Regions from separate parts of the Paenibacillus tritici genome, predicted to be linked through region 2. Evidence: riboswitches for the same ligand, from Rfam matches in the RefSeq annotation. Region 2 holds a riboswitch; each other region holds the start of a gene.
What was found. Region 2 has a riboswitch for thiamine pyrophosphate ahead of KDC22_RS14215 (ABC transporter ATP-binding protein). Riboswitches for the same ligand answer to the same signal wherever they lie in the genome.
Positions count from the first base shown of each region.

Region 1: it holds a riboswitch for thiamine pyrophosphate, as region 2 does, so the genes downstream of both, KDC22_RS02145 (ABC transporter substrate-binding protein) here and KDC22_RS14215 (ABC transporter ATP-binding protein) in region 2, are expected to answer to the same signal.
Region 3: it holds a riboswitch for thiamine pyrophosphate, as region 2 does, so the genes downstream of both, KDC22_RS10045 (thiamine phosphate synthase) here and KDC22_RS14215 (ABC transporter ATP-binding protein) in region 2, are expected to answer to the same signal.

Region 1 covers NZ_CP073365.1:474,155-478,643, forward strand. The annotation lists gene KDC22_RS02140 (thiamine-binding protein) at 1-135, opposite strand, end outside; gene KDC22_RS02145 (ABC transporter substrate-binding protein) at 188-1,258, opposite strand; TPP riboswitch at 1,388-1,498, opposite strand; gene KDC22_RS02150 (hypothetical protein) at 1,571-3,022, opposite strand; gene KDC22_RS02155 (pyridoxamine 5'-phosphate oxidase family protein) at 3,301-3,747, shown strand; gene KDC22_RS02160 (EAL domain-containing protein) at 3,920-4,489, shown strand, end outside.
Region 2 covers NZ_CP073365.1:3,375,610-3,380,098, reverse strand. The annotation lists gene KDC22_RS14225 (DHA2 family efflux MFS transporter permease subunit) at 1-277, opposite strand, end outside; gene KDC22_RS14220 (TetR/AcrR family transcriptional regulator) at 459-1,115, shown strand; TPP riboswitch at 1,186-1,288, shown strand; gene KDC22_RS14215 (ABC transporter ATP-binding protein) at 1,422-2,192, shown strand; gene KDC22_RS14210 (ABC transporter permease) at 2,173-2,949, shown strand; gene KDC22_RS14205 (ABC transporter substrate-binding protein) at 2,946-4,028, shown strand; gene thiM (hydroxyethylthiazole kinase) at 4,053-4,489, shown strand, end outside.
Region 3 covers NZ_CP073365.1:2,384,527-2,389,015, reverse strand. The annotation lists gene thiH (2-iminoacetate synthase ThiH) at 1-542, opposite strand, end outside; gene KDC22_RS10055 (thiazole synthase) at 571-1,335, opposite strand; gene thiS (sulfur carrier protein ThiS) at 1,426-1,629, opposite strand; gene KDC22_RS10045 (thiamine phosphate synthase) at 1,626-2,315, opposite strand; TPP riboswitch at 2,411-2,513, opposite strand; gene KDC22_RS10040 (SDR family oxidoreductase) at 2,572-3,444, opposite strand; gene KDC22_RS10035 (GNAT family N-acetyltransferase) at 3,780-4,307, shown strand; gene KDC22_RS10030 (hypothetical protein) at 4,442-4,489, opposite strand, start outside.

The DNA of each region.
Region 1 (4,489 bases), 2.9 Mb from region 2:
GGTCTCCAGCGGATTCACCTGATGCTTGACCCCCGACTTCTGAATAACCTCAATCGCCGTGTCCACGTAAGGGATCGAATCCTCATTGTTTGGAGTCTTGGGAATTACCTGAATGCTAAGCAGTGTATTAGCCATTATTATTCATTCCTCTCATGTGAGTTAGTGTCAGTACTATTCCACCCGGTGTTTACTGGCCTTCCGGCAAAAACTCATTCGTAAACGTACTTTCGGCATCCAGCGGCTTATCCAGCAGCTTCAGGCCGTACATCCAGTCGGCATAATTCTTCCAGATCTCAAGCTTCTGCTCTCCCCAGCGGGCGGCATCGTCTTTATATTTCGGGCTGAGCCATTTCTGGCTGGCCAGCACCAGCTTGGGGTCCAGCTCCGGTACAGCATCGGACAAGACCGTGGCTGCTTCTTCCGGGTTGTCGATGGCATACTGATATCCTTTGGTCGTAGCCTTAAGGAAGGCCTTCACCACTTCAGGGTGTTCGGCGATTTCCTTCTCACTGGTGGTCAGAACCGGGGTGTAGTAATCCAGCTGCGGCGCGTAATCCTTCAGATACAGCATATCCAGCGGCTCGCCGCGCAGCTCGGCCTCCACTCCGGTCCAGGCGTAGAAGATCCAGGCGAAGTCGATATCCCGTTTCACCGCCGTGAAGAAGTCGGCTTCGCCGATATTCACCAGCTTCACCTTAGAGACGTCCCCGCTTTCGGGGTCCATGATGGCTTTCATGGCCGCCTGCTCCGCAGGGGAGCCCCAGCCTCCGTAGGTTTTGCCTTCAAAATCCTTCGGTGTCTTAATATTGCGGTCCTTCGGAGCGGCGAAGCCCGAGGTATTATGCTGAATGATAGCAGCGATAGACACGAGCGGCACATCCTGCAGACGGGCCAGGGTGAGCGCCTCCTGGGCGCTGATGCCAAACTGGGCTTCCCCGGAAGTGACCATAGTGTCAGACCCGGCAGCGCCAGGCTGTACAATCTCAACGTCAAGGCCCTCCTCCGCGTAATATCCCAGCTCCTTCGCGGCATACAGCCCGGTATGATTCGTGTTCGGCGTCCAGTCCAGGGCAATCTTGACCGGAATCAGCTCCTCTGGGGCATCGGTCGCAGTTGCTTCAGGGGCAGCGGTGCTGTTCCCGGCGGCAGGCGCACTGGCACCGGCATTTCCTGTGTTGCTGTTTCCGCCCCCGCATCCGGCTAACGCGATAACCAGCATGGAGCTTAGCAGCAGTGTACCTGTTTTTGTGACTCCCATCTCTCTCTTCTCTCTCCTTCCAGCAATCCCTATTCTTCCAACTTTCAAGTTAGACCATACCAAAAAAGCGCCCCGAAGATCGGGACGCCAGTTACTTGCGTGAGGGGATCAACTTCTGGGCCATGATGGCACAGTGCTGATTGAGATTCCTACGCTGGCATTATCCAGATCAGGTATAAGGGTCAGTATCTTATGGGATACAATCTCAGCCGGCCAATTCCAGCACCCCTGGTTCTATGAAGTTCACGGGTATTGCTATGTTCTTACGGTGTATTATAGACGGCGGCTTCGCGGTTGTCCAGAGCCGTCTGTTCAATCCTTATCATAGTACCGCCTTTTGCGGCGGCTGCGGATTCCATTCCGCGCCTCCCGCAGCGTTAAGCCGAGACTGACTGCGATCCCAGAGAAGGTCAGGAACAGAGCGAGATATTCGAACACGGAGTACTCCAGCATTTTGCTCCAGTCGATGTTCCCTTTCAGATCCTCAATGACCTGGTTCATGCCGTAAATCCCGCTGATTACCGTAAATACAGTCAGGACCATGAGCAGGGTATCCCGGCGTTTGGCCTGGAATTTGTCCTGATACTGAAACAGATCATTCAGGGTCATCTTCACTTCATCGAACAGGGCATCATTGCCGTAGACCTTGCGCAGCTGGAAAAAAATCTCCCGCCCCTGCGACTGCGAGATAAGCTCCAGAAAATAGAATTTGGCGGAAAATTTATTGATCAGAAAGATCAGATTCTCGATCTCTTCGTAATCGTGGTTGATGCGCAGCCGGGAATGCAGATTGGCGAGCTTCAGCAGCACGATTTTATGAAAAATACTCAGCAGCAGTCCATAATAATACTCTCCGTACATCTGGTTGACCAGCTCCGTGGCAATATCGGGCTTCGCCCGGCTCAGGCAGCAGAAGGTCTGCTCGTTCGTCATATAATAGGTGTCCGGCCCCCAGCGGCTATAGCAATGATCCCGGGTGTACTGCTCGATATACTCAGGATCACTCGCGCTGGTAAAAGGCTTACCGTCTATAGTCAGCCCATCCAGCTGGGAGGCGCGGTAGCGCAGCTCTACACTTATCTCATCCAGCTCTTCCTCACGGTTGAAGCCATAGAAGGCCTGCACCAGCATCCGTTCATCCACGAAAAAAGGCAGGGTCTCGAAATAAGCGCCATCAATCTCCGCAGGGTCGAGAAACGGCTCCAGACCGGAGACGAGATTCTTGAACACGAAATCCTCCACCCGGCCGAAGGACTTCTCCTGGCAATGGATAAAGGCATGTTTATCCTGATAACACACATCCTCCAGTGTTCGGAACCGGTCAGCGAATTCCAGCACAGTGCTGAAGGGAAGGTTTTTCTCCTCGATAGCCACTCTTATGGTCAGAAAGCCCAGTTCAAACGGACAGAGGAACACATCGGTGGACAGAATCCGGAAATTCACAGACTCGAAGAGCATTTCCAGCCGGCACGGCAGATCGTTTACCCGGGAAAAGCGGCGGAAGGAATCGCTGTCCTTCTCACGCGGAAACAGCACATGAGCGGCAAACGGCAGATAGCTGCGCTCCATTTTCTCATGGGACACGCAGTAGCCTTCTCCGTAATAGGCATTCTCCAGTTCCTTGTTGTCGAGAAAAAAACGCGTGAACCCCTCCTTCTGCAGACTTGCGATCAGCTCTTTATCCTGTCCGGGCTTGATGGAGAAGGGAAAGATAAATTGCAGCAACGCTGTATGCAGGGTGGGTTCGGAATGCAGTTCAACCATGTGGGGGTTCCGTCCTTATTCGCAGAATATGGATCTTGTTAGCTATATTACCCGATTCTCCAGGCGGTCACACTTAACAGGAATAACAGGGCGGCAAAAGCGGCCAATAGCCCCGAGGTCTGGGCAGCTCCTTATAGGTGAATTTATGAACAGGTTCCGGGATTCAGAACGAACCGGACGGGTACACTATATTAGGCACAGGTTAATCATAAATCCAAACTGCGGATGTGAATATATAAACTTATATTCACATGAATTTGAAAGGAGATTAGACGTCAATGGATAACAAAGAGCTGGAGAAGAAGATCATGCAGGCGCTGGATGACAACAAGTTCGGGTCCTTCGGGACGGTTGAAGCGGGCAATAAACCTAAGGTGCGCTATATGGCGGTATTTCATGACGGACTTTCCATTTATCTCGCTACCAATCGTAAGACCCATAAGGTAGAGGAGCTGAAGGATAATCCTAATGCTTGTCTGCTGCTGGGCTACGAGCAGGGCGGCGGCAAGGATGTGCTGGAGATTGAAGCTACAGTGGACGTGACCAAGGATGAGGGCCTGCGTGCCAAGGTATGGAATGAGTCGCTGGAGAAGTGGTTCAAGGGACCGGATGATCCCGATTATGTAATCCTTGAGCTGTCCCCGTCACGGATCGAATATATGGGCAAGAACCAAGAGCATGGCGTATGGCAGGCTTCGGCCTCAGCCGCTTCCTCCGGCAAGTAACAGCGGAAATAAACGGTTCAATGATTATAGCCGGCAGAGCTTACATGTGGGCCTCCCCTGAGCCTTTTCGGTTCAGGAGAGGCTCTTTCTGCTGCTTACCCAGATGATCGCGCAGGAGGAATCATGCTATAATTGCCTCAGGTTTTTGACATCATGAGGCGGAGGGATTGCCATGAACTGTGTTGACTGCGCTGACATCGGCCCGATAGAAGATGAAGGAGAGCTGAAGCTGCGCCCCTGTACTGATCCGCTGGCGGCGGCCATTAGGAATGCGGGGTATGAAGTATACAAGGCAAGGGAGACTTGCTTAATTCCATACCACCACAAGGAAGAAGTGCTGGAGCTTATAGAATGGCTGGAGGCGGAAGAGGCTACGCCCCAATCCTTATCCTTGTGCATCGCGGGCAGAGGCGCCCGTGCTGCGCTGGACCGGTGGCTGACTCTCGATCAGCTCAAGGTCCGGTTCTCGAATGAGAGCCTGATCTCTATCATCAGGGGTCATGATTTCTGCAGCCACATGCAGCCGATTGTGAATTTCAGCGAAGAGATTGTCGGCTTTGAATTTCTGCTGCGTCCGCTGCCCCAGGGCCATTATTTTCAGCCGTATGAACTGTTCGAGATCGCCCGGCGCACAGGCTTCCATTCCTTTCTTGACCGGGCCGCCAGAATATCGGCGATAGAGACCAGCACCAGACTGCTGCCCAAGGGCATCAAGCGGTTCATAAATTTCCTGCCCTCTTCT
Region 2 (4,489 bases):
ATATGATTACCGCTGTCAAAAAGACCGTTTTGGCCCCGAACCGGTCTGACAGCCAGCCGGACAGCGGAATAACGGAAGCCTGGGCCAGCATATAGCCGGTTACCACCCATTGCAGCGTATGCAGATCGGTCTTGAAATCCACTACCAGCCGGGACAATGCCACATTCATTGCTGTGCTGTCCAGGACAACCATAAATACCCCGGCAATAATCGCCAGCAGCGGAACCAGAATGCCGGACAGCCGGAACTCGGCCTCCTGCTTCAAGGTTTGATCCATGTCTCTTCTCCTCCTGAGCTGTCCGCGCCCAGCATTGACCTGCGGACAGATTTATAGATATAATGAGTGAACGGACAACTGTCCGTAAGTGCAATTCATAGTCTACGGACAATTGTCCGTTGTGTCAATTGATTTATTTGTTTTTCTGTAAATCGCTGATCTGTTTCTGAAAGGGGATCTCATGAAAAAGCCAGACACCGATGCTGCACAGCTCCCGCCGTCAGCTCCGCAAGCCGTAGAATCCGCTCCGCCCGTGTCCGCCGATCCTTATGTGCAGCGGATTCTCGAAGCCGCCCGCCAGTTGTTCACCGAGAGCGGCCTGGAGGCGGTGAACATGTACAGCATTGCGAAGCGGGCGGGGATAGGGCAAGGCTCGCTGTACCGCCGCTTCACGGACAAAGGTGAGATCTGTTCTGCTCTGCTGAAGGGCAGCGCGGACCAGTTCCTCTCCGGTCTGGAGCAGCAGGTCGCTGCCGGCGCCGGTGAAGCTCCGGCCCTGGCCCGGCTGCAGAGCAGCATTGAGCAGATTGCCGATTTCATAGAGCAGTATGCCGAGCTGCTGAATATGATCAAAGCCGAGTTCACCGGCAAGAAGCAGCTTACCCAGTTTGAGCATCCTTTTTTTCAGCGGCTGGGAGTGATGATGACTGAGCTGCTGCAGCGGGCTGCAGACAATGGAGAGATTATTGATATAGATCCGGGCTTCGCAGCTACCGCATTAATCTCAATACTCAGCCCCGATCTGTACTTATATGAACAGAAGCGTAACCATTCCTCCAAGCTGGAAATCTCCCGCGGAATCGTGGCTTTGTTCGTGACAGGCCTCTCCAGACGCTAGAACAGCCTGCTCTTTACAAGAGAGGAATTTATGGTATATTAAGTAGCAATTACGAATTCAATAGCACCTGTTATTTCACTAGGGGAGTCGGCCGACTGAGACGGAGCTTAAGCTCCGGACCCTTGGAACCTGATCTGGATCATACCAGCGGAGGGAAGTGGAGCAGATTGTATCAGTGGCTTCCGCGTCATAGGCCGCAGCTGACTGTACCTTCCGCCCCATTCATCTCCTCCGGGAAATGAATGGGGCTTTTTGATGTTCGTACGGCTGTTAATTGATCCCGGAGGAGGCTTCCAACATAGTCTTATGATTAACCTTACGAATCTGTCCTACGCCTTCGGGTCCGGATCGTCCCGTGCACCGGTATTCTCGGAGCTGTCCATGAATGTTCGCCGGGGGGAATTCATCTCTGTCGTCGGTGCCAGCGGATGCGGCAAAAGCACGTTGTTCAAAATTATCGCCGGCCTGCTTGAGCCTGCCAGCGGCAGCCTTACGCTGAACGGGGTTGAGTCAACATCAGCGGCCCAGAGGCTGGGCCGTGTCGCCTATATGCCGCAGCAGGATCTCCTGCTGCCCTGGAGAACCGTGCTGGATAATTGTCTGCTGCCCTGGGAACTGAAGCGCAGCGTCCCCAAAGCGGACGCCGTTACGCAGATCCGCACCCTGCTGGACCGCTTCGGTCTCACCGAGACCGAAGGTGCTTATCCGCATGAGCTGTCCGGCGGGATGCGCCAGCGGGTGGCCGTCCTCCGCACGGTCGCTGCGGGCAATGAACTTCTGCTGCTCGACGAGCCGTTCGGAGCGCTGGATGCCATTACGAAGCGGGCGCTTCAGATCTGGCTGCTGGAGTTATGGTCGGAGCTGGACAAGACTGTGCTGTTCATCACCCATGACCTGGAGGAGGCACTGCTGCTCAGTGACAGAATCTATCTGATGACCGGCAGTCAGGGCGGCGGGATACAGGAGTTCACTTCCAGACTCCCTCGTCCCCGGCACCACAGTCTGAACTATGAACCGCAGTTTGCTGCCCTGCGTCAGGAATTGGAGCTGAAGTTATATGATAACCGTCTCACCTAGACGGCTGATGCAGGATTACGGCCCGTCTGCCCTGCTGGCGGTGCTGACCCTGGCGGTCTGGGAGACTGTAGCGCGCCTTGGCCTGATTCCTCCATTCATTCTTCCTGCTCCGTCTGCGGTCTGGATGGCCTTGATTGAAGAACGCAGCCTGCTCTTCGGAGTGCATCTGCCTGCGACACTACTGGAGGTGCTCACAGGCTTCGCCCTGTCCGTAGGCTGCGGAAGCCTGCTGGGGACGGGGATGCATCTGTTTAGGCCGCTGGCCAAGGCGCTGTACCCGCTCCTGGTTATCAGCCAGACGATACCGCTAATCGCCCTCTCGCCCCTGTTCATTATGTGGTTCGGCTACACCTTATGGAGCAAGGTGGCTGTTGTTTTCCTGACCGCATTCTTTCCGGTGGTCATCGGCACCTATGACGGGTTGTCCAAGAACACAGACGGCTACCGGGAGCTGCTGCTGACATTCGGCGCGAACCGCTGGCAGATCCTCAGGAAGGTTGGCGTTCCGCTGGCCCTGCCCTCTTTTTTCTCCGGACTGAAGCTGTCGGTTGTATACTGTGTCATCGGTGCAACGATCGGAGAATGGCTCGGGGGCAGCCAGGGGCTGGGCTACTTCAGCCGCAGAATGGCCGGGAATCTGCAGAGCGCCAAGATGTTTGCCGCTGTTGTCTTGTTGTCCGCACTCGGTATCTTATTGTTTCTATCTGTCGCCGGGCTGGAGAAGATTATTCTGAAGAAAAGAGGACGTTATTCATGACTACTATCCGCTATGCACGTAATCTGTACAATAGCATTTCAAGGCCGGCCAAGCTGCTGCTGTCCGCTCTTGTGCTCTGTACCCTGCCGGTCCTGGCAGGCTGCGCCAACAGCAACAGTCCGGGGACTTCCGGCTCCACGGCTGCAACAACTGCGACCTCCGAAGCGGGTGCTGACGGTCCAGCCCATAAGCTGACGATTATGCTCGACTGGTATCCGAACGCTGTCCACTCCTTTTTATACGCAGCTCAGGCTAAAGGATATTTCGCTGAACAAGGTCTTGAGGTGGAGATTCAGATGCCTGCCGATACCAATGATGCGCTGAAGCTTGTCGCTGCCGGGAAGGTGGACCTCGCGCTCAGCTATCAGCCTCAGGTGCTGATGGCACGGGGAGAGAACATTCCGGTCAAATCCATTGCCGCCCTGGTGCGGCATCCGCTGAATCATCTTATGGTAGCCGCTGACAGCGGAATTACCCGTCCGGGAGAGCTGTCAGGCAAGCAAGCCGGATATTCCTCTGTTCCGCTGTATGAAGCCATGCTGAAAGCCATGGTGACAAGTGACGGCGGGGACGCCTCATCCCTGAAGCTGATCGACGTTGGCTTCGAGCTGATTCCCGCGCTCTCCACGGGCCGTGTGGATGCCATAATGGGCGGCTTCATCAACCATGAGCAGCTCCTTCTGGAGCAGGAAGGCCATCCGGTACGCTCCTTCAATCCTGTGGAATACGGGGTTCCCGATTATTATGAGCTGGTGCTGGTCGCCAGTGAACAGGGACTTCAGGATTCGCAGGGGTATTACCAAAAATTCGTGGAAGCCATACGACAAGGCCAGCAGTTCGTAGCCGGGAACCCGGATGAAGCGCTGAAGCTTCTGCTGGAGCATCAGGAGGATACCGCTCCGCTGGATGAAGCGATTGAACAGCGCAGTCTGAAGATCCTGCTGCCGCTGATGGATGCCGGCTCTCAGCCCTTCGGCTATCAGGATGGGGCTACATGGGAGAAAGTAAACCAGTGGCTGGGCGAGAACGGACTGCTGGCGCAGGAAGTGGATATTAAGAACGCTTTTATTAATTTCTAGATTATACCCTCAGGAGGAATTCATATGTCTTATCTATCCAAGGTGCGCCAGGCGAATCCGCTGGTGCATAATATCACGAATATCGTAGTCGCCAACTTCACCGCAAACGGGCTGCTTGCGCTCGGGGCCTCCCCGTTTATGGCCGATGCGCTGGAAGAAGTTGCCGATGTCGCCGCCATGTCCGGGGCTGTCGTGCTGAACATCGGCACGCTGAATGAAGCCGCCATCGCTTCCATGCTCAAAGCCGGGCAGGCCGCGAACCGGCAGGGCGTTCCGTTGGTACTTGATCCCGTCGGGGCAGGCGCCACCGCCTACCGCACGGAGGTTACCGCCAAGCTGCTCGGGGAGCTTCAGCTTACCGCTCTGCGCGGCAATGTAGCTGAGGTTGCTAATGTCGCCGGCGAGCGCTGGGCGAGCAAAGGCGTGGATGCCGGGGCAGGCGAAGGCGATGTAATCGCCCT
Region 3 (4,489 bases), 990 kb from region 2:
TGGTAGAGCGTCAGACCGTCTACGCCTGCCCCTCTCAGTTCAGCATATTCTTCCGTAGAGAGCGGGTTCACTTCAATGCTGACGGAAGAGAAATAACCGCGAAGCACCTCGGCGCAATCCCTTACGTAGCTGGCCGGGCTGTCCATGCGGGATTCCCCGGTGAGGATCAGAATATGGCGCAGGCCTGTGGCCGCGATCGTCTCCGCTTCGCGGGCAACCTCTTCCAGCGTGAGTTTTTTGCGCGGAAAATCATAAATGGAGCTGAAGCTGCAATAGGTACAATGATTCACACAGTAATCAGCGAGATACATCGGTGTAAATAATTGCATCACATGACCGAAATGTGCACGTGTCAATCTCTGCGCCTTCTGTGCCATCTCTTCCAGATAAGGCTCCGCTGCCGGTGACAGCAAAGCCATCAGCCCTTCTTCATCGACCCGCTCTGCACGAAGCGCGCGCTTCACATCCTCCGCCGTATAGCGGTTCCACAGCATCCCGTAAGGAAGCTGCTCCAGCCGGGTCATCGTTTCATAAAAGCTCATGCCCTTCTCCCCCTCCCCATTCCATCCATCAGGCCAGAAATCCGGTCAGCGGCGAAGAGGCCGCGGCGGTCTCCTCCACCGGCCCCAGTCCGGCCAGGTAGGCCTTGCGTCCGGCGGATACGGCCTCGCAGAAGGCCTCTGCCATCAGCAGAGGGTCCTTCGCGGTGGCAATGGCAGTGTTCAGCAGAACACCCGCTGCGCCCATCTCCATCGCCTCCGCTGCCTCTGATGGCCTGCCGATTCCGGCATCCACAATGACAGGCAGATCTGTTTCCGAGATCAGAATGCGGATCAGCTCCTTCGTCTGCAGTCCCCGGTTAGAGCCGATCGGCGCTCCCAGCGGCATAACGGCTGCGGCCCCGGCCGCCTTCAGCCGGAGCGCGGCTGACAGATCCGGGCTCATGTAAGGAAGAACCACGAAGCCCTCTGCGGCCAGAATCTCCGTAGCCCTGATCGTCTCGATATTATCGGGCAGCAAATATTTTTGATCATTGATCACCTCGATCTTCACCCAATTGCCCAGGCCGGCCGACCTTGCCAGGCGGGCAATCCGCACCGCTTCTTCTGCGGTACGCGCACCGGAGGTGTTAGGCAGCAAGGTCATATGGGAAGGAATATGGCTGACAATATTGTCCTTGCTCTGCGGGTCTACCCGGCGCAGGGCCACTGTAATAACCTGCGAGCCTGAACGCGCAATGACCTCGGGAATAAGGGTGTTTCGGCTGTATTTTCCGGTGCCTATGAACAGTCTACTGGTTAAAGTCACTCCGCCAATCATCAAAGGGTCTTGCATCATACCGCCTCCTGGATAAGTTATCGCCTGTATCTAAACCGCCAATCTGCCTGCCTGCTTGCTCGTTCGCTTCTCCTCTGCCCGCTATCCCTAACCTCCGCCTACAAAATGAACCAGCTCCACCCGGTCCCCTTCGTTCAGCAGCGTATCCCCGTAAGCCTCTCTGCCGGCAAGCTCACCGTTCAGTTCGACAATCACCAGCTTACCGGCCCACTCCGGCCGGGCCAGCAGATCAGCCAGCGTCCGGCAGCTCTCTTCATACCGCTGCACGGTCCCGTTCACGGTCAAATTCATGCCTGTTCACCTCCTTCACCCGGTGCTGGAACTATATTCAGTGCTTCAGCCTGCGCCGCAGCCTGATGAACGGCTGCCCTGTAGGCCCGGGCCGCAGCCGCAGGGTCCGGGGCCCCGCAGATCCCGGACATGACAGCAATTCCCGCAGCTCCCTTAGCGAGAACAGCCCCGGCATTGTCCGGTGTAATTCCTCCGAGCGCAATCAGCGGAATTCGGCTCCAGCGGACGGCCTCCGCCAGCTGCTCCAGGCCCCGTTCCTGCTGCCCGGGTTTACAGGCAGTCGGGAACACATGCCCATACAGGCAGAAGTCCGCCCCCTGCCGCCCGGCTTCCGCCGCTTCCTCCCGGGAATGTACCGACCTGCCCAGGCGCAGGCCTGGTGCGATCCCGCGCACTCCGGCTGGCGGCAGGCTGTGCCAGGCTAACTGGGCTCCGGCAGCCCCTACGGCTAACGCGACATCGACCCGGTCATTAATAACCAGCTTCGCCGGTGGAATTCCGGCTTGGAGCAGCATCCCCGCTGCCGCCAACAGCTCCCGGGCAGACAGGGATTTTTCCCGGAGATGGATATAATCCACCATAGGATGTACCGCCGCAGCCAGTTCGGCCAACGCCTCAGGATGGAGCCGCCCGTCTGAGATGACATGAAGTTCGTGCAACGCCTTCGCCCCTCTCTTCCGCTCCATTCTCCATAAACACACAAACACAAAAAAGACCGCCCCCATAAGGAAGCAGTCTGGAATATAAGCAGGGATACCGGCTGGCCGGAACCCCCGCTGCATTATTCGTTTCTCCACTTCCCTACGCTGGTATAACCCAGATCAGGTTCAAAGGGTCCGAGCAGATCTGCCCGTCTCAGCCTTGCGGCTCCCCTAGTGATCGTTCTATGCTATTGTATGTTTATGCCTTTTGTATATTAGCATATTATTCCTGTGAAAGCTATCATCCGTTGACGACCTCGCCGCCGTTCACATGTATAACCTGTCCGCTCACGTAAGAAGAATCGTCAGAGGCCAGATACACATAAGCCGGTGCCAGCTCTTCGGGCTGTCCCGGGCGCTTCATCGGCTGGGTGGCGCCGAACTCACTGACCTTCTTCGCGTCAAACGTTGACGGAATTAGCGGTGTCCAGATCGGGCCCGGTGCAACGGCATTTACTCGGATGCCTTGTTCCGCAAGATTCATCGACAGGGAACGGGTGAAGCTGAGAATCGCTCCCTTGGTGGACGAATAGTCCAGCAGCTGCGGGCTACCGCGATACGCCGTGATGGAGGTGGTGTTGATGATCGTGGAGCCTTTTTTGAGATGAGGCATCGCTGCCTTGGTCAGATAGAACATGGAGAATATATTCGTCCGGAACGTACGCTCCAGCTGCTCGGCTGTAATGTCCACGATCTTGTCCTGCGGATGCTGCTCAGCGGCGTTATTGATCAGGATATCCAGCTTGCCGAGCCCCTCCACGGTTTTATTAATCAGCTCCTGACAGAAGGCCTCCACCCCGATGTCGCCGGAGATTAGAATGCACTTTCTGCCCTCCTGCTCCACCTGGCGTTTGGTCTCTTCCGCATCCTCATGCTCGTTCAGATAAGAGATCACAACGTCTGCACCCTCTTTGGCAAAATGAACGGCAACTGCACGCCCGATCCCGCTGTCGCCTCCCGTAATGAGCGCAGCCTTACCCAGCAGCTTGCCTGCTGCCTTGTAAGCCGGTGTCTCAAACTCCGGAAGCGGATTCATCTCACTTTCAATTCCGGGCTGCTGATCCTGTACCTGCGGAGGCAGGGTTTTGGTAGGCTGATTACTTGTGTCTGGCATAATCCATTCTCCTTTCGCGGTTCACAATAATGTTGAACTCATTCTTGTTAGCATGGCTTAAGGTCTGGTGTTTATGCATCCTGGTAGTTTGCCTGAATTGCTTTACGTTATGTTACTTACCACACTCGGGAGCCAGCCAAACAACAAATCTTCATTCAATGCTTCCCATACTCTTACGTCATTCTCTCCTGAGAGCCGGATAGCCGAACGATAGTACGGTAAGTAAGGAACGTTGCCAAAAAGAACATTATCTATACCCGGTTGGGGTTCTATCTTAAGCTTGAAATAGATTCAGTTTGTATCAAGATCAAAGCTAAATTAGGAGGTAACACAAAATGAGCGCAAGACTCACTTTATCCCCGGCAACCTTAGACGATGTAGATTACATCGTTGATATCACTACCAGCCCCTCCCTCTGGCCCTTCGAGGAGATCATTCCAACCGATAAGGAAGCCGTCAAGAAGGAGGTAGCGGAGAAAATCAACAGTGACTGGCACAAGCAATACGTCATCAGGCTGAATAATCCCGAGGCCACACCTATAGGGGAGCTGAGTATCCACTGGTATGTCCAAGAGCGCGACAGCTGGGAGCTGGGCTACTCCCTCTTTCCCGAATACCGGGGACAGGGATATTGTACAGAGGCTGCACAGATAGCCTTGAAGTTTGCTTTTGAAGAGTGGAAGGCTCATAGAGTGGTTGCCATGTGTAATGAATTCAATACGGCTTCATCCCGGGTGCTGGACAGGTTAGGCATGGTCCGCGAAGGCGTATTCCGGGAGGAATTATTCTGGCAGGACAAGTGGGTGAATCAATACTTCTACGCGATACTGGACCGGGAGTACCGGGTGATTTCCGGGAAATAGACGGGTGAACGATGCTGAATATCTAACAAATGGGAACAGCTCCCGATCACATTCCATACAACAAAAAGCCCCGGAAGCCGAAGCCTCCAGAGCTATTTAATAACTATCCCCGGATAATCTGACCGGGCAGCAGCTTAAATAATCGTGTTGTACACCATGAAAAAGATCATGACTACCAGCGA